3 regions of the Alteromonas sp. ABV4_515 genome follow, and region 1 is predicted to be linked to each of the others. Evidence: predicted binding sites of a transcription regulator. Region 1 holds the regulator's gene; each other region holds the start of a gene.
What was found. The regulator ArgR, encoded in region 1, controls arginine synthesis, uptake and breakdown. The targets are predictions, from matches to a motif close to ANTGAATANNTATTCANT.
Positions count from the first base shown of each region.

Region 2: ACXAGX_RS01450 (aspartate aminotransferase family protein) is a predicted target of ArgR. The motif match lies at 4,439-4,456, and genes of this name have one in related genera.
Region 3: gltB (glutamate synthase large subunit) is a predicted target of ArgR. The motif match lies at 2,362-2,379, and genes of this name have one in related genera.

Region 1 covers NZ_JBSWWZ010000001.1:111,415-118,630, forward strand. Annotated here, with positions in the region: gene ACXAGX_RS00465 (NADPH cytochrome P450 oxidoreductase family protein) at 1-981, shown strand, start outside; gene mdh (malate dehydrogenase) at 1,099-2,037, opposite strand; gene argR (transcriptional regulator ArgR) at 2,263-2,727, shown strand; gene ACXAGX_RS00480 (efflux RND transporter periplasmic adaptor subunit) at 2,970-4,142, shown strand; gene ACXAGX_RS00485 (efflux RND transporter permease subunit) at 4,142-7,216, shown strand, end outside.
Region 2 covers NZ_JBSWWZ010000001.1:325,278-332,493, forward strand. Annotated here, with positions in the region: gene ACXAGX_RS01425 (TorF family putative porin) at 1-202, opposite strand, end outside; gene rpe (ribulose-phosphate 3-epimerase) at 627-1,304, shown strand; gene trpS (tryptophan--tRNA ligase) at 1,334-2,344, shown strand; gene ACXAGX_RS01440 (anthranilate synthase component II) at 2,372-2,953, shown strand; gene ACXAGX_RS01445 (HDOD domain-containing protein) at 3,108-4,268, shown strand; gene ACXAGX_RS01450 (aspartate aminotransferase family protein) at 4,634-5,839, shown strand; gene astA (arginine N-succinyltransferase) at 5,864-6,901, shown strand; gene astD (succinylglutamate-semialdehyde dehydrogenase) at 6,917-7,216, shown strand, end outside.
Region 3 covers NZ_JBSWWZ010000002.1:231,884-239,099, reverse strand. Annotated here, with positions in the region: gene arcB (aerobic respiration two-component sensor histidine kinase ArcB) at 1-1,815, opposite strand, end outside; gene gltB (glutamate synthase large subunit) at 2,548-7,014, shown strand; gene ACXAGX_RS05355 (FAD-dependent oxidoreductase) at 7,032-7,216, shown strand, end outside.

The DNA.
Region 1 (7,216 bases):
CGATTAAACCAGGCTAACACCAGCTCAACCGATTTGTCGCACCTTGATTTTAATGTCATTGCATTGGGCGACAGCAAATATCCTCACTTTTGCGCGTTTGGAGAACAAATCGAAAAAGGGTTAAAAGCGCTGGGGGCAGTAGCATCAACGGCACTGGAAAAAAGGGACAGAAGTGACAGTACACTTACGCAAGATACGAGCGTGCAGACCGAATCTGAATTTGAGCAATTTACCCTGGTGAATCGCAGACAGCTTAATAACGATAGCACCCGACCATTATTTGAAATTGATTTACGACCGGCTAGTGACGCGTTTTCGTGGCACCCTGGCGACATTCTGGATATCTTGCCCGGCATTAATTCAGGCGATCAAGAGCAAGCCGCAGCCCGTAGCTACACCATCGCCTCGCTTCCTGAAGAGGGCATTGTGAAGCTCATTATCAGGCTGGTGATTAAACCGGATGGTGAATTGGGTAAAGCATCTGGCTGGGTTTCCCGTCAACTCGACATTGGATGCTCGGTTCGCGGTAAACTTCATCGGAATCCGTCTTGCTACCTTACTGAAGATGCAAAGCCTATTCTGCTGATTGGCGCAGGCAGTGGGCTCGCCGGCATTCGCTCTCAGTGGCTTCACGCGGCTAAACAGCCGTCCCGCCGCCTTTACGTCATTTATGGAGAGCGCGAGCCCGACAACGACGATGTACTTCCGAAAGTAATAGAGCCATCCATTCAACAAGCCCACGCAACAACGCTAAATCGCGTTTTTTCACGCTGTCAGGAACATCCTTCTTACGTACAGCAAAGCCTGAGCCTGCAAATGGCAAATCTGCAAGACGTGGTTGATAATGGTGGCCAGATTTATGTTTGCGGAAGCTATGCCGGAATGGGCGAAGGCATACATCACACGCTTAGCACTATGTTGGGTGAAGATACCGTCACCCAGCTTATCGATGCCCGCCGCTATCATCGCGATGTGTATTAACAAAACGATTCGTAGGGCCCGTTTTATCGATACCTAACCTGAATCACACAAAAGCCAAAAAACAAAAAGGCCGACTTAAACAGTCGGCCTTCAATAGATTTGCAATTCGTTTCGGTATTAGCCGTTTACGAATTCAACACCAATTTTGATGTCGCCACGCAGACCTTCCAGCATGTCGTCTTTCGCTTTTTGTTCGAAAGCGCTCAGCTCGCCGTAAGGCAGGATTTCTTCAACACCGTTTGCACCTAAACGTACAGGGTGTGAGAAGAATGCTGCGTCGTCGCTGTCGTCAGTTTGAACGTAGGTGTATTCAACCACGTTTTCGCCTTGCATAGCAGCAACCAGAGACAGACAGAAGCGTGCTGCAGCCTGACCCATAGACAGAGTCGCAGAACCGCCGCCAGCTTTGGCTTCAACAACCTCAGTACCCGCATTCTGGATACGTGTAGTCAGGCTAGCAACTTCTTCATCAGTGAAAGAAACACCTTCAACCTGGCTCAGCAGAGGCAGGATAGTAGTACCAGAGTGACCACCGATTACAGGAACGTGTACGCTTGATACGTCCAGGCCTTTCAGTTCAGCAACAAAAGTTTCTGCACGGATCACGTCCAGAGTAGTAACACCGAACAGTTTGTTCTTGTCGTAAACGCCTTTTGCTTTCAGCGTTTCAGCAGCGATAGCAACAGTGGTGTTTACTGGGTTAGTAATAATACCAACACAAGCAGAAGGACAGTGATCAGCAACGCCTTCGATCAGGTTCTTAACGATACCAGCATTAATGTTGAACAGGTCAGAACGGTCCATACCAGGCTTACGAGGAACACCAGCTGGAATAAGAACAACGTCACAACCGCTAAGCGCATCGCCCAGATCATCTTTACCATGACCGGTAACTTTCACCGCGGTGGGGATGTGGCTCAGGTCAACAGCAACACCAGGAACAACTGGCGCAACGTCATATAACGCTAATTCAGAACCTGCTGGCAATTGTGTTTTCAACAACAATGACAGCGCTTGACCAATACCACCGGCAGCACCTAACACGGCTACTTTCATACCATTTCTCCTATGGAATAGTTACTCGTCAAAAAAACGGAGCGTCACAGTAAATCAACGCGCGTAAAAACTCAATCACCCAATGGTCTTATGCATGCATATTGGGTATAAGCGGCAAGATTATGCATGATTTTGAATTAATATGCACAAATATTGCTTAAATGGAAAGACTACGGCACAATAATAGCGGTTTGTACCCTTAAACACCAAATATGACAGGTAAATATGGCTAATATAAAACAAGAAAAGATGATCAAAGCCTTCAAAGAAATTCTCAAAGACGAAAGTTTCGGCTCTCAAGGAGAAATCGTTGAAGCCCTGAAATCACAGGGTTTTGATAACATCAGCCAATCGAAAGTGTCACGTATGCTGAGTAAGTTTGGCGCGGTAAGAACGCGAAATGCCCGTGGTGATATGGTGTATTGTTTACCACCCGAACTTGGCATGCCTACAGCGAAAAGCCCGCTAAAACAGCTCGTGCTCGATATTGTACACAATAACGTGATGGTCATCATTCGAACCAGCCCGGGAGCGGCTCAGCTTATCGCAAGACTGCTGGACTCACTCAGCCAGAAAGACGGCGTGCTGGGCACCATTGCTGGTGACGACACCATTTTCATCGCGCCAGCCGATGTTACCCAAATTGAAGATCTCAGACAGCGAGTAGAAAACCTGTTCGATAACGTTTGATGAGCTTCACTACGTTAGCGTAATGACAAAAAGCACCATCTCCGGTGCTTTTTTGTTGCCCACTACTTCTTATTCGTGAAGACGCTAGGCATTTATTAGATTCATCCTATTTTTTTGACATTTTATCTGCTGCAAAACCGACGTTAACCCAGCCTTAACCCACCTTGTCGATACACTCGGCTCCATCAGACTGACGAAACCCCAAGATGTCGTCGGTCCCGGATTTAGACAAGGAACCTGCCATGAAAATCGCCGCAACACTCTGTGTTATAACCAGCTTGCTTACCCTTTCAGCTTGTAGTGACACCACACAAAGTCAACGTTCTGCGCCCCGCGCCACCGCCGTTAGCGCAATTACGATAGCCGCACAAACATTCCCAATTACCCGCACGCTGCAAGGTCGGGTTGTTGCACAACAAACCGCTCAGATTAGGCCACAGGTGGGCGGAGTACTCGAACAGCGTTTGTTTGAAGAAGGCAGTTTTGTAGAAAAAGGACAACTACTCTATCAGATTGACGATTCGACCTATCGCGCCAGCGTGAACGAAGCAAAAGCAGACTTGGTAAGCGCCAAAGCGTCTGTGGAGTCAACCCGGCTTATTGATGAGCGCTACCAGAACTTATTAAAAATAGAAGGCATTTCCCAACAGGATGCCGATAACGCCCATGCGGACTATCTGGTCGCGCAGGCCTCACTGGCGAAAGCCCAGGCAGCGCTGGATTCTGCCAACGTTAATCTTGCTTTCACCCGTATCACTGCCCCCATCAGTGGCCGTACGGGCATTTCTAATGTGACCGAAGGCGCATTACTGACTCAGGGGCAGGACACGGCGTTAACCACCATTCGCAAGCTCGACCCGATTTATATTGATATGACCGAAACCAGCGAAGGTGTACTTGCCCGCCGCGCCATGATGCAGCGGGATGGCGTAACATCTGGCTCCCGGGACGTGGTCGCCATGCTGGAAAACGATACCGAATATGACGAAACCGGATCTTTTACCATGCATGAAGTGGCTGTTGATGAAGCCACCGGCTCTATTACCTTGCGGGCAACGTTTCCTAATCCGGACGGCATTCTCATGCCTGGCATGTTTATCCGCACCAAAGTCACCGTGGCGGTAGACGAAAACGCGATTCTTGTACCCCAGCAAGCCGTGCAGTTTGACAATAAAGGCAATGCTTTTGCTTGGGTAGCTTCCGGGAATAAAGCAGTGAAAAGGCCGCTGACATTGCAGGAAGCCACCGGTAATAAATGGCTGACTGAGTCCGGCATCAAGGCCGGTGAAAAAGTGATAGTGGAAGGCATCGACGGTTTACAGGACGGTACAGACATCACCGTTACTGAAGTCACGCTGAACGAAGATGGCAGAGTGGCAGCGCCGAAAGCGAAAAATCAGGGAGGAAATGAGTAATGTTCGCCCGATTCTTCATCGACAGACCGGTTTTTGCCTGGGTCATTGCGATTATCATCATGCTTACGGGCGCTGCCTCTATCATGTCAATGCCAATTTCCCAGTATCCCGATATTGCACCTCCCACGGTCAATATCAGTGCAACTTATACCGGCGCTGACGCCGAAACAGTGGAAAACAGCGTTACACAGGTACTGGAACAGCAGCTTACTGGTCTTGACGGATTGTTGTATTTTTCTTCTACCAGTTCATCTGCCGGCAGTGCCAGCATCTCACTGACTTTTAAACAAGGAACAGACGCCGATTACGCGCAGGTCCAGGTTCAGAACAAAGTACAGCAAGTGAATTCCCGACTCCCCTCCTCTGTCCAATCACAAGGGGTCACGGTCACCAAATCTCAATCTGACATGCTATTAATTGCTTCCGTCTATGACGATTCCGATACTGACTCCGTGTTCGATATTTCAGACTATATTGCGTCGAACATGCAGGACACCATCGCGCGGGTAAGTGGTGTGGGTAATATTCGTGTATTCGGTTCGCAATACGCAATGCGGATCTGGCTGGACCCGGGCAAACTCGCGGGCTACGAGCTGATGCCTTCGGATATCACTTCAGCACTGGAAGCCCAGAATGTACAGGTGCCGGCAGGAAGTATTGGCGCGATGCCTTCAAATAATGAACAGGAACTGAATGCTACCGTCACCGCGCAGTCCATGTTGCAAACTGTAGATGATTTTAAAAATATCGTCATCAAGTCAGATTATGCCGGTACCGATGTCCGCCTTTCTCAGGTGGCGCGGGTAGAAATGGGCAGCGAAACATACAGTTCCGTTCCACGCATGGACGGTCATCCGGCATCCGGTATTGCTATCATGCTGGCTCCAGGAGCAAACGCAATGGACACCTCTGAGCAGGTTAAGTCGGTGTTAGCTGATCTGCAGAACAATTTTCCAGATAACTACAAATTGGCATTTCCCAAAGATGTCACCCCGTTTATCAAACTTTCCATACTGGAGGTCGTCGAGACCCTGCTTATTGCTATCGTTTTGGTAGTACTGGTGATGTGGCTGTTTCTGCAAAATTGGCGGGCTACTATCATCCCCACAATTTCTGTACCTGTGGTATTACTTGGTACTTTCGGAGTCCTGAGCCTCTTTGGCTACTCCATCAATACGCTGACCATGTTTGGCATGGTGTTATCCATCGGTTTATTGGTTGATGATGCTATTGTTGTCATCGAGAATGTTGAGCGGGTAATGAATGATGAAGGCCTGCCTCCCCGCGAAGCAACAATCAAGTCCATGGGTGAAATTACTTCTGCACTGGTTGGTATCGCTGTGGTACTAAGTGCGGTATTCCTGCCCATGGCATTTTTTGGAGGTTCAACGGGAGTAATCTATCGTCAATTCTCCATAACAGTAATTTCTTCCATGCTGCTTTCAGTGCTGGTAGCACTGACGCTCACGCCTATGCTTTGTGCCACCATTTTAAAACCCACAGGCTCAACGCACAGCACCGGAGGCTTTTTCGGCTGGTTCAACCGTACTTTTGATAGCACGACTCAGCGCTACACCGCGCAAACTAACAAAGTTATTCAGCACCCCAAACGCTGGGTTGCTGTGTACTTGTGTATCGTGGCGGCCATGGGCTATTTAATGATGTCATTGCCAACCAGCTTTCTACCGGAAGAGGATCAGGGTGACGTTATGATGATGGTGAACTTACCTACTGGCGCGTCTATTGAACGCACAAAGGCGGTGGCAGAACAAATTCAGCAATACATTAACGACAACGAATCCGATCTCGTAGATCATACCTTCACGATTTCAGGTTTCAGTTTTTCAGGGAATGGTCAAAACACTGCCATGGGCTTCTTATCGCTGAAAGACTGGAGTGACCGAGAGAATGACAGTCAAGGGGCAAGGGAAATCGCAAACCGGTTGATGATGAACCTGTCAGGTATTAAGGATGGCACCGTCATCGCCATGTTGCCTCCTACTATTCATGGCCTTGGTCAAAGTAATGGTTTTACCTTCGAGCTCCAGGCCACTGCAGGAACGACCCGGGAAGAACTCACTGACATTAAAAATCAGATCCTTCAAAAGGCCAGAAGTAGTCAGCTCCTGACCAGCGTCCGGGAGGGTACGCTGAGCGATACACCGCAACTGGATATTGATATCGATAACGAGAAAGCACTGGCGATGGGTTTAAGTCTGCCTGACGTCGCCGACACACTTACTACCGCCTGGGCTGGCAGCTATGTGAATGATTTCATCGATGATGGTCGGGTAAAAAAGGTGTATGTCGAAGGAGATAACACTTTTCGTTCCAGTCCGGACGATCTGCGTCAATGGTATGTACGCGGTACGAACAGTGACGGTGACAGCACGATGACGCCATTCTCTGCATTTTCCACTGCCAGCTGGTCTCAAATGCCCCAGACACTCAGCCGGTTCAATGGCCTGGCATCTTTTGAAATTCAGGGAAGTGCCGCTGACGGTGTAAGTTCAGGCGAAGCCATGGATGAATTGGAAAAGCTTGCTCAGGAAATTGGTGGTAATAAAATCTCTTACGCTTGGTCAGGTTTGTCTTACCAGGAAAAACTGTCCGGTGGCCAGACCGGATACCTGTATGCTGTATCAATACTGGTTGTATTCCTGTCGCTGGCAGCACTGTATGAAAGCTGGTCTATCCCGTCATCTGTGATGCTTGTTATTCCGCTCGGCGTAATCGGAGCTGCGCTGGCCGCTACGTTCCGGGGCCTGGAGAACGACGTGTATTTTCAGGTAGCGCTACTGACCACCATCGGCCTGTCAGCAAAAAATGCCATTCTGATTGTTGAATTTGCCGAGGCAGGTTATCAACAAGGAAAATCCGCCACTAAAGCAGCCGCAGAGGCGGCCAACCTGCGCCTTCGCCCAATCATTATGACGTCGCTGGCATTTATATTCGGTATTCTGCCCCTGGCAGTAGCCAGTGGCGCAGGAGCAAACAGTCGGATATCCATAGGAACAGGTATCTTGGGCGGTACGCTAACCGCGACTTTGCTGGCCATATTCTTCATTCCCATG
Region 2 (7,216 bases), 210 kb from region 1:
CTGCGTAAAAGCCACTTTCGTCGGCGTAGTCGATACCACCTTGTACAGCTGCATCGTTAGTGGTTTGTGTAAGACCACGCCAGATGTAGTTGTTTGTTACACTTACGTTCGCACTCAATTCTGCAAAAGAAGGCGCAGAAGTTAATAAAGCAGCTGAAGATACTGCAACAGCCAGTAACGTTTTTTGAATGGAAGTTTTCATGTGTTCTCCGTTGGATTTATATAATTGTGTACTTAACTTAAGATTCTGTCTTATTGTTCTTTTTAATCTTGTCAGTAATAGGCAAAAGTGATGCCTAACTGATTTTTTCGACAAAAAAATGAATAACCAACTGAAATCAATGAATTTTAATTCACATTTTCGGAGAACGTGAAGACGGTGTAAATCTTTAGCACCAAGATGGGTCGCACCAGGGAAAAGCAAAATCACCAAATTGGTGCATAGACGCAGAATGTGCATTAGAACAGGCAAAAACTTCGGTAATTGACTGTGGGCAATCTAAGTCAATTGACTTAAATAGGCGTACGTTATAGCCAATACAGCGGGAAAACCGATGCACCACAAGACATCAGCATCGGCCCACGGTATCATTCAAACCGCTTCCTACCGTTTACAGGGTATCAACATGAAGAACTTCCTCATTGCTCCTTCTATTCTTTCAGCGAACTTTGCCAAACTGGGCGAAGATGTAGATGCAGTGCTCGCTGCTGGCGCGGACGTTGTGCATTTCGATGTCATGGACAACCACTATGTGCCCAACCTCTCATTTGGCCCGATGATCTGTGAAGCGTTGCGTAAACACGGTGTCACAGCCCCTATCGACGTACATCTAATGGTATCGCCAGTAGATGACCTTATTGAGAAGTTTGCTGATGCCGGTGCCAGCTACATTAGCTTTCATCCAGAAGCGTCGCAGCATATCGACCGCTCTTTGCAGCTCATCATAGATAAAGGCTGTGAACCAGGCCTGGTATTTAACCCGGCTACGCCGCTACATTATCTCGATCATGTTATAGACAAACTTCATCACATTCTTATCATGTCGGTGAATCCAGGTTTTGGTGGGCAAAAATTCATTCCATCTACCCTGGATAAAATCAGACAAGTAAAGCAGCGGATAGAAGAAAGTGGCAAAAATATCCGAATTGAAATTGACGGTGGGGTAAAAGTCGATAACATTCGTGCCATTGCCGAAGCGGGAGCAGATATGTTTGTTGCCGGTTCCGCCATTTTCAACGAACCCGATTACAAAGTTGTTATTGACCGCATGCGAGATGAACTGGCAGCAGCGCAAAACAACTAACACGCATTACAGCAGGTACAGGTAATAAAATGAGCAACAAACCAATCGTATTAAGCGGCTGTCAGCCATCAGGCCAACTTACCATCGGTAACTACATGGGCGCACTCAAGCAGTGGGTTTCTATGCAGGACGACCACGAGTGCTTATATATGCTGGTTGATTTGCACGCGATTACCGTGCGCCAGGAACCTGAAGCCCTGCGTGAGGCATGTTTAGATGGCCTTGCTCTGTATCTTGCTTGCGGCATCGATCCTGAAAAAAGCACGTTGTTCGTTCAGTCTCACGTACCAGAACATGCGCAGTTGGCGTGGATCTTAAACTGCTACACCCAAATGGGTGAATTAAATCGCATGACGCAGTTCAAAGATAAATCCGCCAAAAACGTCACCAACATCAATGCGGGCCTGTTCACCTACCCTGCACTCATGGCAGCCGATATCCTACTGTACCAGGCGAACCAGGTACCGGTTGGCGACGATCAGAAGCAGCATTTGGAACTGGCCCGAGACGTGGCGACCCGTATGAACAATATTTACGGTGACATGTTTGCCATTCCAGAACCTTTTATCCCCAAGTTCGGTGCGCGTATCATGAGCTTGCAGGAGCCGGCCAAGAAAATGTCTAAGTCGGACGACAACCCGAAAAATTTTATCGGTCTGCTGGAAGATCCGAAAAAACTGACCAAGAAAATTAAAAGTGCTGTTACCGATTCTGATGAACAGGCACGCATTTACTTCAACACCGAAGAAAAGCCAGGTGTTTCCAATCTACTTACTTTGCTGTCTCTCGCGACTGGGCGCTCTATCGACGAGTTGGTACCAGAATATGAAGACAAGATGTACGGGCATCTCAAAGGCGATGTCGCAGAAGCCGTAGTTTCACTGCTTGAGCCTGTGCAAACTCGCTTTAAAACGCTACGTGAAGACCGCGCTTATCTTGATGAAGTGATGAAAAAAGGCGCTGAGAAAGCCTCAGCCCGTGCAGCAGTTACACTGGATAAAGTGTACAACTCACTCGGCTTTTTACCGCGTCCGCGCTAAGCCACCTTTTACATACGGGATCAGCCAGTGTTGTTATTAATTGATAACTTCGATTCCTTTACCCACAACCTGGCCCGTTACTTTACGGAACTGGGCCAGGAAGTCAGTGTGGTGCGTAATGACGCCATCACACTGGCTCAGATCGAAGCAATATCTCCAGATTACCTTGTGCTATCGCCGGGTCCCTGCACGCCAGACGATGCCGGTATTACGTTAGCAGCCATCAAACACTTTGCCGGTAAAATTCCTATGCTCGGTGTTTGCTTAGGCCATCAATCTATCGGTCAGGTATTTGGCGGCACAGTAACCCGTGCAGACAAAGTCAGGCACGGAAAAACCTCACCACTTTATCATCGTGAAGGCGGGCTGTTTGAAGGACTGCCCCAAGGTTATGAAGTAACCCGTTACCACTCTCTGGTTATCGAACCATCTACACTGCCTGACACATTACAGGTTGATGCCTGGTGCGAGGGACAAAGCGGAAAACGAGAAATCATGGCCATAAGTCATCAATCGCTTCCGGTTTGGGGGGTGCAGTTTCACCCTGAATCGTTACTGACAGAACATGGGCATGCAGTGCTGCAACGCTTTTTATCTCTAGCTTCATAATTTATCTTGCATAAATCGCTCAAAAAGCTAAAAAAAAACGCTATATTGGTCGATAAATGGGTACGATTAGAGTTATAGGTTTGTTGTCATGCTCTCACACCCAATACCCGAGAACAGCAAAAGTTGGTCAAATATCCGTAGGAACTTACTTGCCGTGAATGAAAACTCCGACAGTCTCCCTCCTGTATCTGAACGGTTTGATAACCTGCTAATCGACGCTGCTCGTGTATCTGAAATGATGGGCCGCAGAAGTCCGGGTGAGGTTGCCTTTGCCCAGTCGGAGCAGGGTGATGCCAGACGACAGCTACTGCATGTTGAAAAAGTTGCCATTGAGAATAAGCAGCTACAGCAAAAAACCGAAGCCAGCCTTATTGACCGCGTAAATGCAGAAGTACACCAGCACGTTTTTGATCTTATTCGCGGCGAAATTGAAGACGCAGAAACCGTACTTTCATCGGTTCTCGGTTTAAGTGAAGATGTGGCACCTTTGCTGGATGTGCTCTCGGTTCGCGCAACATCCATAACCCGTATCGAGTCACACGCCAGTGCATTACCTTGGCTTTACGATGACTTAATGGCTATTGTTAACACGCCTAAATTCAGACGTAAGGATTCCCGAGGAAAAATCATTCCTGTGGAAACCATGCGCACCGCATTGAGTTTTATCGGTATTGAGAACCTCAGATTATTAATACCGGTATCGGTAATAAAACGAGCACTGCCTAAAATCACCGATCCTTACCCGGAAATTAAAACCCGGCTTTTAAAGTATGGCGAAGCCATTGGTTTATCCATGCGGGCGTTAGCTGACGATTACGGCGTGTCGCCGCACGAAGCTTTTACCATCGGTATCTTTTCCCAACTCGGGCGCAGCACTATTGCTCGGCTTTATTTCAAAGCCTTTGAGCAGGCAAAACTTTCACTGCTCAGAGAAGCTGAAATCGCCAGAAACGCACCACTGCACACCGCGATGCAGAAGGCGCAACCGTCGGCCAATTATCTTATTGCAATGCAAGAAGAACTCGCCCCAGCATTAACGGCTAAGCTCACCACAGCCATGGGTTTTAAGCGATTACGAATCGCACTGCCATTTACTGAAATTGCCGAACAAGATAAACACCCACATGACGTGACTGAACTGCTGAAAAAAGCCCAGGCTTACGCCTCTATCCGCATGTTACATCAGGGCAAATTCCTTGAGAAAAGTGAAATTCCGCTGGCACTGCACAAAACAGGTTTTGTTCGCAGCGAACGAGATGTTTTGAAGGTGACTGAGCTGTTCCAGCTTCCTCTCATCGATGAAGATAAGATTTGATAGTGCCTTTTTAGTCCAAATCTGCGCACTTTTTAGACAAAAGCGTTCCAGCATATAAAGTTTTTTAGTGGATATTCATTCAAGCCAGTGCGTATCCACAACCTATACTAAGCTCACCACGGCCGGTTTCTGTTAGCTTGTTAACAAATTGCATCTCTTTCTGCTTAGCCTCTGCATGCTTATGCACTTTTTATGCAAAATGAGCTAAACCCCTCTAAAAATAAGGCCTTGAGCGGAACCCGCCGAGGTTACAAAGTGTCTTATTAGTGGCATACTGATAAGCTAATTCGTACTTTTCGCATCCAGAACTGATTGGCATACAAGCTTGTTTGCACCGCGGATGCCCGATAAAAGAGGTAACAGTAATGAACGTAACTCGCGCAACCTTCGACGAGGTCATGGTCCCTAACTACAACCCAGCCAACATGGTGCCGGTACGTGGTGAAGGCTCCCGCGTGTGGGATCAGGAAGGCAATGAATACATCGATTTCGCAGGCGGCATTGCGGTAAATGTATTGGGCCACTGTCACCCTGCTCTTGTCGGTGCATTAACAGAACAGGGCAACAAACTCTGGCACCTGTCTAACGTTTTCACTAACGAACCCGCATTACGTTTGGCGAAGAAACTTACCGACGCTACATTTGCAGAGCGCGTTTATTTCGCGAACTCAGGCGCCGAATCCAACGAAGCGGCACTGAAACTGGCTCGCCGTTATGCGTTGGAAAAATTTGGTGAAGATAAGAACGAAATCATTGCGTTTAACCAAGGCTTCCACGGCCGTACGTTCTTTACCGTAACCGTTGGTGGTCAGGCAGCGTATTCGGATGGATTTGGTCCTAAGCCAGGCGCGGTTCTGCACTGTGACTACAATGATCTGGAAGCATTTGAAAAACTGATTTCTGAAAAAACCTGTGCGGTAATGATGGAGCCATTACAGGGCGAAGGCGGCATCATCTCTCCTGATGCAGACTTCGTTAAAGGCGTACGTGAATTGTGTGACAAGCACAATGCACTGCTGATTTTTGACGAAGTACAGTCGGGTGTAGGCCGTACAGGTCAGCTTTACGCTTACATGGGTCTGAATGTAACCCCTGATATTCTCACTACGGCGAAATCGCTAGGTGGCGGCTTCCCTATTGGCGCTATGCTGACAACGGCTGAAATTGCTGCGCATTTGAAAGCCGGTACTCACGGAAGTACCTATGGCGGTAACCCGCTGGCCTGTGCTGTTGCAGAAGCCGCACTCGACGTGGTGAATACCCCAGAAGTACTGAACGGTGTGGTTGAACGTGAGAATCTGTTCCGCGAATTACTGGGCGAAATCAACGACAAATATAACGTGTTCTCTGAAGTGCGTGGTAAAGGTCTGCTGTTAGGTGCCGCCCTTAATCAAGACTATGCAGGTCGTGCCCGTGACTTCCTGGTTGCCGCCACAAACGAAAAACTGATGTGTTTGGTTGCTGGTGCCAACGTGGTACGTTTCGCGCCTTCACTGATCATCACAGAAGAAGAGATCCGTGATGGTATGGCGCGCTTCGAACGTGCAGTTGCCAATGTAGTTAACGCCTGAATTTAGGCTTGCGAGTAAGCAACTATGCATATCATTCGCCCAATCAACAATAACGACTACGACGCGCTGAATAACATCGCTGTTGAATCCGGTATTGGTTTTACCTCCTTGCCGGTGAACGAAACGCTGCTGCGCAAAAAAATTGCGCGGGCTGAAAAAGCGTTCTCCGAGCAAGTTACCCAGCCCGGCAATCAGTCGTATCTGTTTGTGATGGAAGATACCGTCACCGGTACTGTTGTGGGTACCACCGGTATCGAAGCCGCGGTTGGACTGGATGACGCGTTCTACCACTACCATTTGGGTAAAGTGGTGCACGCCTCCCGGGAACTGAATATCCACAACACGGTGGATATTCTCTCTGTTTGTAACGACTACACCGGTGTGACAGAAATCTGCACCCTGTTCCTGCGCGAGCAGGCTCGGGGCGGCGTGAACGGCCGTTTTCTGTCTAAAGTTCGCTTTCTATTTATGATGGAGCACCGTGAGCGGTTCTCAGAAACCATCATTGCAGAAATGCGTGGAGTGAGTGACGAGGAAGGGAAATCGCCGTTCTGGGCGTGGCTCGAAGAGCATTTCTTCTCGCTGGACTTCCCTACCGCAGATTATCTTACCGGCATTGGCAATAAACGCTTTATTGCTGAACTCATGCCTAAATATCCTATTTACGTTAACTTACTTAGCAAAGAAGCCCAGGCAGTCATAGGTCAGGTTCATCAGAAAACCCGTCCTGCATTAATGCTGCTGGAAGAAGAAGGTTTCAGTTGCCGGGGTTACGTGGATATTTTTGATGCTGGCCCCACTGTGGAAGCTAACCTCAGTCATATTCGTACCGCTCAGATGAGCCGTAAACTGCCGATTGTCATCGATGATCAAGGTGCAGCTCAGGGCGGTCAAACTTGCTATATCATCAATACCTCTGTAGCTGATTTTCGCGCCGTTGCCACCGACTTGGCGGTTAGCGAAGATCGCGGTGTCGCCGTGATCTCACGATTAGCTGCAAAGGCACTTAATATAAACGAAGGCGACATGGTGCGATTCGCACCGGTCAGTTTTCGAGACTAACGACAGGACAATTTCATGCAAACTACGCACTTTATTAACGGTGAGTGGGTCGCTGGACTAGGCCACGCTCTGAAATCAATCGATCCAGCCAAAGATCAGGTTATCTGGGAAGGTCAGGCAGCCACGGCAGAGCAGGTAGATAATGCCATCGAAGCCGCCCGTAACGCACTGACCGACTGGTCATTCCGCAGTTTTGAAGAACGCCTGACTATCATTAAAAGATATGGTGAACTGCTGGCGGAACACAAGCTAGAATTAGCCAAGCTGATTGCCCGCGAAACCGGTAAGCCTGAGTGGGAAACAGCAACCGAAGTC
Region 3 (7,216 bases), on a different contig from region 1:
CACCATGGCAGTCCCCATTACTAAGTCTTCGTCGCGAAGGGTATTGGCGACATCAAAGCCAGTCATATCAGGCAGCTGAATATCCAGCAGGATAAGGTCGTAATGGTTGTTACGAGCTTTATCAATTGCTTCCTGGCCGGTCATCGCCACATCGACAGTTTGACCGAGCTTTTCAAGCAGCGCTTTGGCTACCATTACGTTCAGTTCGATATCTTCCACTAACAGAATATTTAAATCTGTTACCAGCAGTTTTGATACCTGCATCGGCGCTTTGGAGATATGTAATGGCAGTGTAATTTCAAACCGGGTGCCCTTACCCACTTGACTGGTTACACTGATATCACCATCCATTAAATCAACCATTTGCTTACAGATGGCCAAACCGATACCGGTACCTGTTGCCGACTGGTGGTCAGGGTGATCGACCTGATAATACATTGCGAAAATCTTGTCGATTTCAGACTCGGGAATACCCACACCGGAATCTTCCACCACATATGTCACCATGGTCATGTCGTCTTTAGCTTCTGTGGCTGACACGCTCAAGCGCACATTGCCCTTCTGCGTAAACTTCACGGCATTAAACAAAATGTTCCACAAAATTTGGCGTAACCGGGTTCCATCCACTTCCACTAATTGTGGCAGAGGCTCTTGAATCTCTGTAATCAGTTCCAGCGACTTATCTGCAGCCAGCAAACGAATGATACTCGCCAGTTCCTGGGTGAAATCTCGCAGGGAAACCGTTTTAAGGCTGAGTTCCAGTTTGTCGCGGTCAAGCTTATCGAGGTCAATAATGTCGTTAAAGATATTACCCAACGTGATAGCACTGGCATAAATAGTACTGACCCAGCTGAACTGCTCGTCGCTGAGATCGGTGTCGCGCAGCATGCGACTTAACCCTACGATGCCATTCAGCGGTGTACGCAATTCGTGAGAGATAGTGGCAATAAACCGGGTTTTATCGGTGCTGGCTTTGGCTGCGGCGTTTTCTGCCTGCTTACGTTCGGTCATATCACGACCGAAAGCCAGCAAACCTAAACGTTTGCCTTCATTATCGAAGAACGGTACCCGTTTCATTTCGAAGTAACGACGACGGTCATCAGCAAACCGTAACCACAGTTCTTCGGTCATACTTTCATTGGTTTCCAGTACTTCGTGGTCTGAGGCTACAATCTGACGAGCCAGTTCTTCTTCGAAAACGTCGTGCAGAGTAAGACCGACCAGCTCGGCTTCGGTTTTACCGGTGAGCATCTCTGCTATCCGGTTACAGCCGGCAAAACGCCCTTCTTCATTGCGGTAATAAATGAGGTCCGGTGATGCATCGATGATGGAGCGTAATAAGGTAGATAAATGCCTGGCTTGCTGCTCAGAATGCGACTTTTCTTCAATTTCCCGTTCGAGATCTTTGAATACCGCTTCGCGATCATCCTGGGCCTTACGTCGCTGTTCCATTTCATGATTGAGCTGTCGAATGTTGCTTTGCAACTCTCGATTCAGAAACACATCTTCTTCGCGTAGACGCTCAAGTTGGCTAACCACTTCTTTCAGATTAACCCGAGACGTTTCTAACTGTTTTACCAGCTCACTAAGAAAGTAAAGCACCCAAGGGGCGGACATCATGGTCAGCACTACCGCGATAATAAAATCGTCAGGCTGAACCTCGTTCCCCATCGCCACACGGATCACGTATGAACCGCCCAACGTGAATACCAGCGTAACCACAACAAAAAGCATGCTGAGCTTCAGCGTGCCAAAACGTTTGATGAACTGAGCAAACTTTATCGCCCAGGAATCATTTGGTGAGTCTTGATGCATAGCAACCGTACTACAAATAACTAAAACTATAACCTGAAGCACTTATATCACTTTCAGCAGGTAAAACCCACAGGTGTCATAATTATGAGTGCATAATTGTGCGTTGCACTTCCTGTTAGCCAATAATAATCATCGAAGGACACATCTATATAAAGGAAGCAACTTGACGACATTCGTCGGCTGACTTTGCGTAACGCTCGTCAGGCGCGTATATTAAATAAACAAATACAACTTTTGTGCGGAAGCCTCAGAAATCCGTCAAAACGATATTCATTCAGCCACACCGGATAAAATCATATAATTAACCACATTAACTGAATGAATATTCAATTTTAAAGCTGTAGACAGGGTTAAACTTTAGTATAAACGTACTAAAGCGGTAGATTTTTGAGCGCCGAGCTCAAAATTCAAACAGGCCAATTAAAACCGTAAGCAACTGATAAAAAACAGCTTTATTAAATAAAAGTAAAATTGATGCCGTCATGTCATTTTTATCATTTGATTTTATATTCTAATGTATGTATTTTGTACGGCCCGCTAAGCAATAGTGCATAAAAATGCGGATAACGACTGGCGTCCTACTAATAATAATTAACGACATAAACAGACGCTTGGAGTATGGTTTATTCCTGCTCTGATTTAACGTCTACACGATATTGTTGAGATGCGTGCCCTTCTCGGGTGACGATCCGACACATGCCTTGTCCAGTCGAAGGTTGAAGGAGTTTTAAGATGAGTTTATATAATCCCAATGATTCCCGGGATAACTGTGGCTTTGGTCTTATTGCCCACACTCACGGGGAAGCCAGCCATGAACTGGTGACGACTGCTATCCAGGGCCTGGACAGAATGCAGCACCGTGGTGGTATTGCCGCTGATGGTGTTACCGGTGACGGCTGTGGATTGCTGCTACAAAAGCCAGATGCCTTTTTTAAGGCCATTGCCGATGAGAACGGCTGGAAGCTGAGTAAGAAATATGCAGTAGGCATGATCTTTCTGAGTCAGGATGACGAGCTGGCACAAGCTGCCAGAGAAGTACTCAACGAGGAACTGGAAAAAGAAACCCTGACCGTTGTTGGCTGGCGTAAAGTGCCGGTAAATCACGATATTCTGGGTGAACTGGCATTAACCGGTGTACCACAAATCGAACAGGTTTTCGTGAACGCCCCTGCGGGATGGCGTAAACGCGACGTAGAGCGTCGTCTGTTTATGGTTCGCCGCCGTGCCGAAAAACGTCTTGAAGAAGACAAAGATTTCTATGTTGCCTGTCTGTCAGGATTGGTAACGATTTATAAAGGCCTGGTTATGCCTAAAGATCTGCCTGCCTTCTATGCAGATCTCGCCGATGAGCGCTTAAAAAGTGCTATCTGTGTTTTCCACCAGCGCTTTTCTACCAATACGCTGCCTAAGTGGCCTCTGGCTCAGCCTTTCCGCTTCCTGGCACATAACGGTGAAATTAATACCATTAAAGGTAACCGTGACTGGGCAATGGCCCGTACCGGTAAATTTTCTACGCCGTTAATTCCTGATCTGAAAGACGCCGCGCCTTATGTTAATACAGAAGGTTCTGACTCGTCTTCACTGGATAACATGCTGGAACTGTTCCTGGCCGGTGGTATGGATTTATTCCGTGCTATGCGCCTGCTGGTTCCGCCTGCGTATCAGAACAACCAGACCATGGATGAGAACCTGCGTGCATTCTACGAATTCAACTCCATGCACATGGAGCCGTGGGATGGCCCTGCCGGTATCGTACTGACCAATGGTCGTCACGTTGCCTGTAACCTCGACCGTAATGGTCTGCGTCCGGCGCGTTATGTGATCACCAAAAATGGCTTCATTACCCTGGCATCCGAAGTGGGTATCTGGGATTACAGTGAAGCTGATGTGGTAGAAAAAGGCCGTGTAGGCCCGGGCGAAATGCTTGCGGTGGACACCTACAACGGTAAAATCTGGCGCTCTAACGAAATTGATGCCGATTTAAAAGACCGTCACCCATATCGCGAGTGGCTTGATAAGCACATCCGTCATTTAACGCCTATCGACCAGATGGACTCATCCCTGCTGGGTAAGCGGGTGTTTGATGACGACACCCTGGCGGTGTATCACAAGCTGTTTAACTACAGCTACGAAGAAATCCAGCAGGTTGTTAAGGTTCTGGCGAAAGATGGTCAGGAAGCTGTAGGCTCTATGGGTGACGATACCCCGATGGCCGTCCTGTCTTCTAAATCCCGTACCGTTTATGACTACTTCCGTCAGCAGTTCGCGCAGGTGACTAACCCGCCCATCGATCCGCTGCGTGAGAACCACGTTATGTCGCTGGCCACCTGTATCGGTCGTGAGCAGAACGTATTCAGCGAAACCTCGGGTTACGCCGACCGCGTATTGTTCTCATCGCCGGTGCTGGTTTACACCGACCTGAAACAGCTGCGTGAGTTTAATCCGGATAACTACTATTCAGAGAAAGTCGACCTGCAATATAAGCAGGAAGAAGGTCTGCGTAAGGCTATCGAGCGCATCTGTAACGAAGTGGAGTATCTGGTTAAACAGAAACGCGCCGCTTTCGTTATTCTGTCTGATCGCAACATCAAGAAAGATCGACTGACCATTCCAGCGGCCATGGCTACCGGTGCGGTTCACCGTCGTCTGGTAGAAAAAGCGCTGCGCTGTGATGCTAACGTGGTGGTAGAAACCGCTTCTGCCCGCGACCCCCATCACTTTGCTGTGCTTATCGGTCTTGGCGCCACCGCGGTTTATCCGTTCCTGGCCTACGAGACCATTGAACAACTGTGCGAAAAAGGCGAGCTGACCTGCAGCGTTAAAGATGCTGTGTTGAACTACCGTAAGGGTATCAACAAAGGTCTGTACAAAATCATGTCTAAAATGGGCATCAGCACCGTGGCGAGTTACCGCAGTGCGAAACTGTTTGAAGCCATTGGTATTAATCAGGAAGTGGTTAATCTGTGCTTTAACGGTGTGCCATCGCGCATTCAGGGCGCCGGTTTCGACGACTTCGAACAGGATGCGATCAACCTTGCCCGTGTGGCATGGCTGAAACGTAAGCCTATGTCCCATGGTGGTCTGCTGAAGTATGTTCACGATGGTGAATATCACGCTTATAACCCGGATGTGGTGAAAACACTGCAAACGGCGGTGGTATCCGGTGAATACAGCGATTATCAGGTTTATGCAAAGCATGTTAACGAACGTGCACCTTCGCACTTCCGCGACTTGCTGAAACTGAATTCACCGAACGAAGCTATCGACATCAGCGAAGTTGAAGGGCCGGAGAATCTGTTTCCGCGCTTCGATACCGCCGCAATGTCTATCGGCGCACTCAGCCCGGAAGCGCACGAAGCGCTGGCGATTGCGATGAACCGTTTAGGCGGTCAATCGAACTCGGGCGAAGGTGGTGAACACCCTTCCCGTTTTGGTACAGAAAAGAACTCTAAAATTAAACAGGTGGCCTCTGGTCGCTTTGGTGTAACACCGCACTACCTGGTTAACGCTAACGTTATTCAGATTAAAGTGGCACAGGGAGCGAAGCCAGGCGAAGGTGGTCAGCTACCTGGTGATAAGGTTAACAAGTACATTGCGCAACTGCGTTTCTCGGTACCTGGTGTAACCCTGATTTCACCGCCGCCACACCACGATATTTATTCTATCGAGGATTTGGCACAGCTTATTTTCGACCTTAAGCAAGTTAACCCTACTGCACTGATTTCAGTAAAACTGGTATCAGAGCCAGGTGTTGGCACCATTGCAACGGGTGTGGCGAAAGCCTATGCCGACCTTATCACCATCTCAGGTTACGATGGTGGTACCGGTGCAAGCCCACTGACCTCGGTTAAGTATGCGGGTAGCCCGTTCGAATTAGGTCTGGCTGAAACACAGCAAGCGCTGATCGAAAACGGTCTACGTCACAAAGTACGTGTACAAACTGACGGTGGTCTGAAAACCGGTCTGGACGTCATCAAGGCGGCATGTCTGGGTGCAGAAAGTTTCGGTTTCGGTACGGGCCCAATGGTTGCGCTGGGATGTAAATACCTGCGAATTTGCCACCTGAACAACTGTGCGACAGGTGTTGCAACTCAAGATCAAAAGCTGCGTGATGAACACTTCATCGGTTTACCGGAAATGGTAATGAACTACTTCAAGTTTATTGCTCAGGAAGTACGTGAACTCATGGCAGCCCTTGGCGTACGTAAGTTCGAAGAACTGGTAGGCCGCACTGATTTACTGGAAATGATTGACGGTATTTCAGCGAAACAAAATAAACTGGATCTGTCTCCGCTGCTGGCAACGCCGGTGGAAGGTGAACATACCCGTCTGTTCTGTTCAGAAACCACCAACCAACCGCTGGATAAAGGTGTTCTGAACGCGAAGATGCTTGACGATGCCCGTGAAGCAGTGCGTGACGGCAAAGGTATCCGTTTGAGCTATCCAATCCGTAACACTGACCGTTCTGTGGGCGCAATGTTGTCTGGCGAAATCGCTAAACATCACGGCAACCACGATATGGAAGATGTACCGGTTGAGATTCAATTCACGGGTACGGCCGGTCAGAGCTTCGGTGTATGGAATGCAGGTGGTCTGCACATGCGTATCGAAGGTGATGCCAACGATTACGTGGGTAAAGGTATGACTGGCGGTAAGCTGGTTATCTACCCGCCGAAGAACATTAGCTTCGACGCGCACGACAGTGCCATTATGGGTAATACCTGTCTGTACGGCGCAACCGGCGGTAAGCTGTTTGCAGCAGGCAGAGCCGGTGAACGTTTCGGCGTACGTAACTCTGGTGTTACAGCAGTAGTTGAAGGTATTGGCGACAACGGTTGTGAATACATGACCGGTGGTATCGTTGCGGTACTTGGCCCGGTAGGCGTGAACTTCGGTGCCGGTATGACAGGTGGCTTTGCTTATCTGTACGACGAAAACGGCGACCTTGATGCCCGTGTTAACCCTGAGTTGGTTGAAATCATGGATATCGGTGATAAAGCCATACTGTCTGAGCACTTACGTGGTTTGATCAATCAGCACTATGAAGAAACGGGCAGCGAGCACTCATTGTCTCTGCTGACGAACTTTGCTGATTCTGTGAAGCGCTTCAAGCTAATCAAGCCGAAAACCAGTGACGTTAAAAACCTGTTGGGCCACATCAGCCGTTCTAGTGACGAGCTGCGGATCCAGGCGCAATAAGAGAGGTAGGTGAAGTAATGGCTAAGAATGTTTACCAATTTGTTGATGTTGAACGGATTGACCCGCCGAAAAAACCTATCATGGTGCGCAAGGGTGAGTTCGCGGAAATTTATCAACCATTAACGCAGTCACAAACCGAAGGCCAGGCAGACCGCTGCCTGGACTGCGGTAATCCGTATTGCGAGTGGAAATGTCCGGTTCA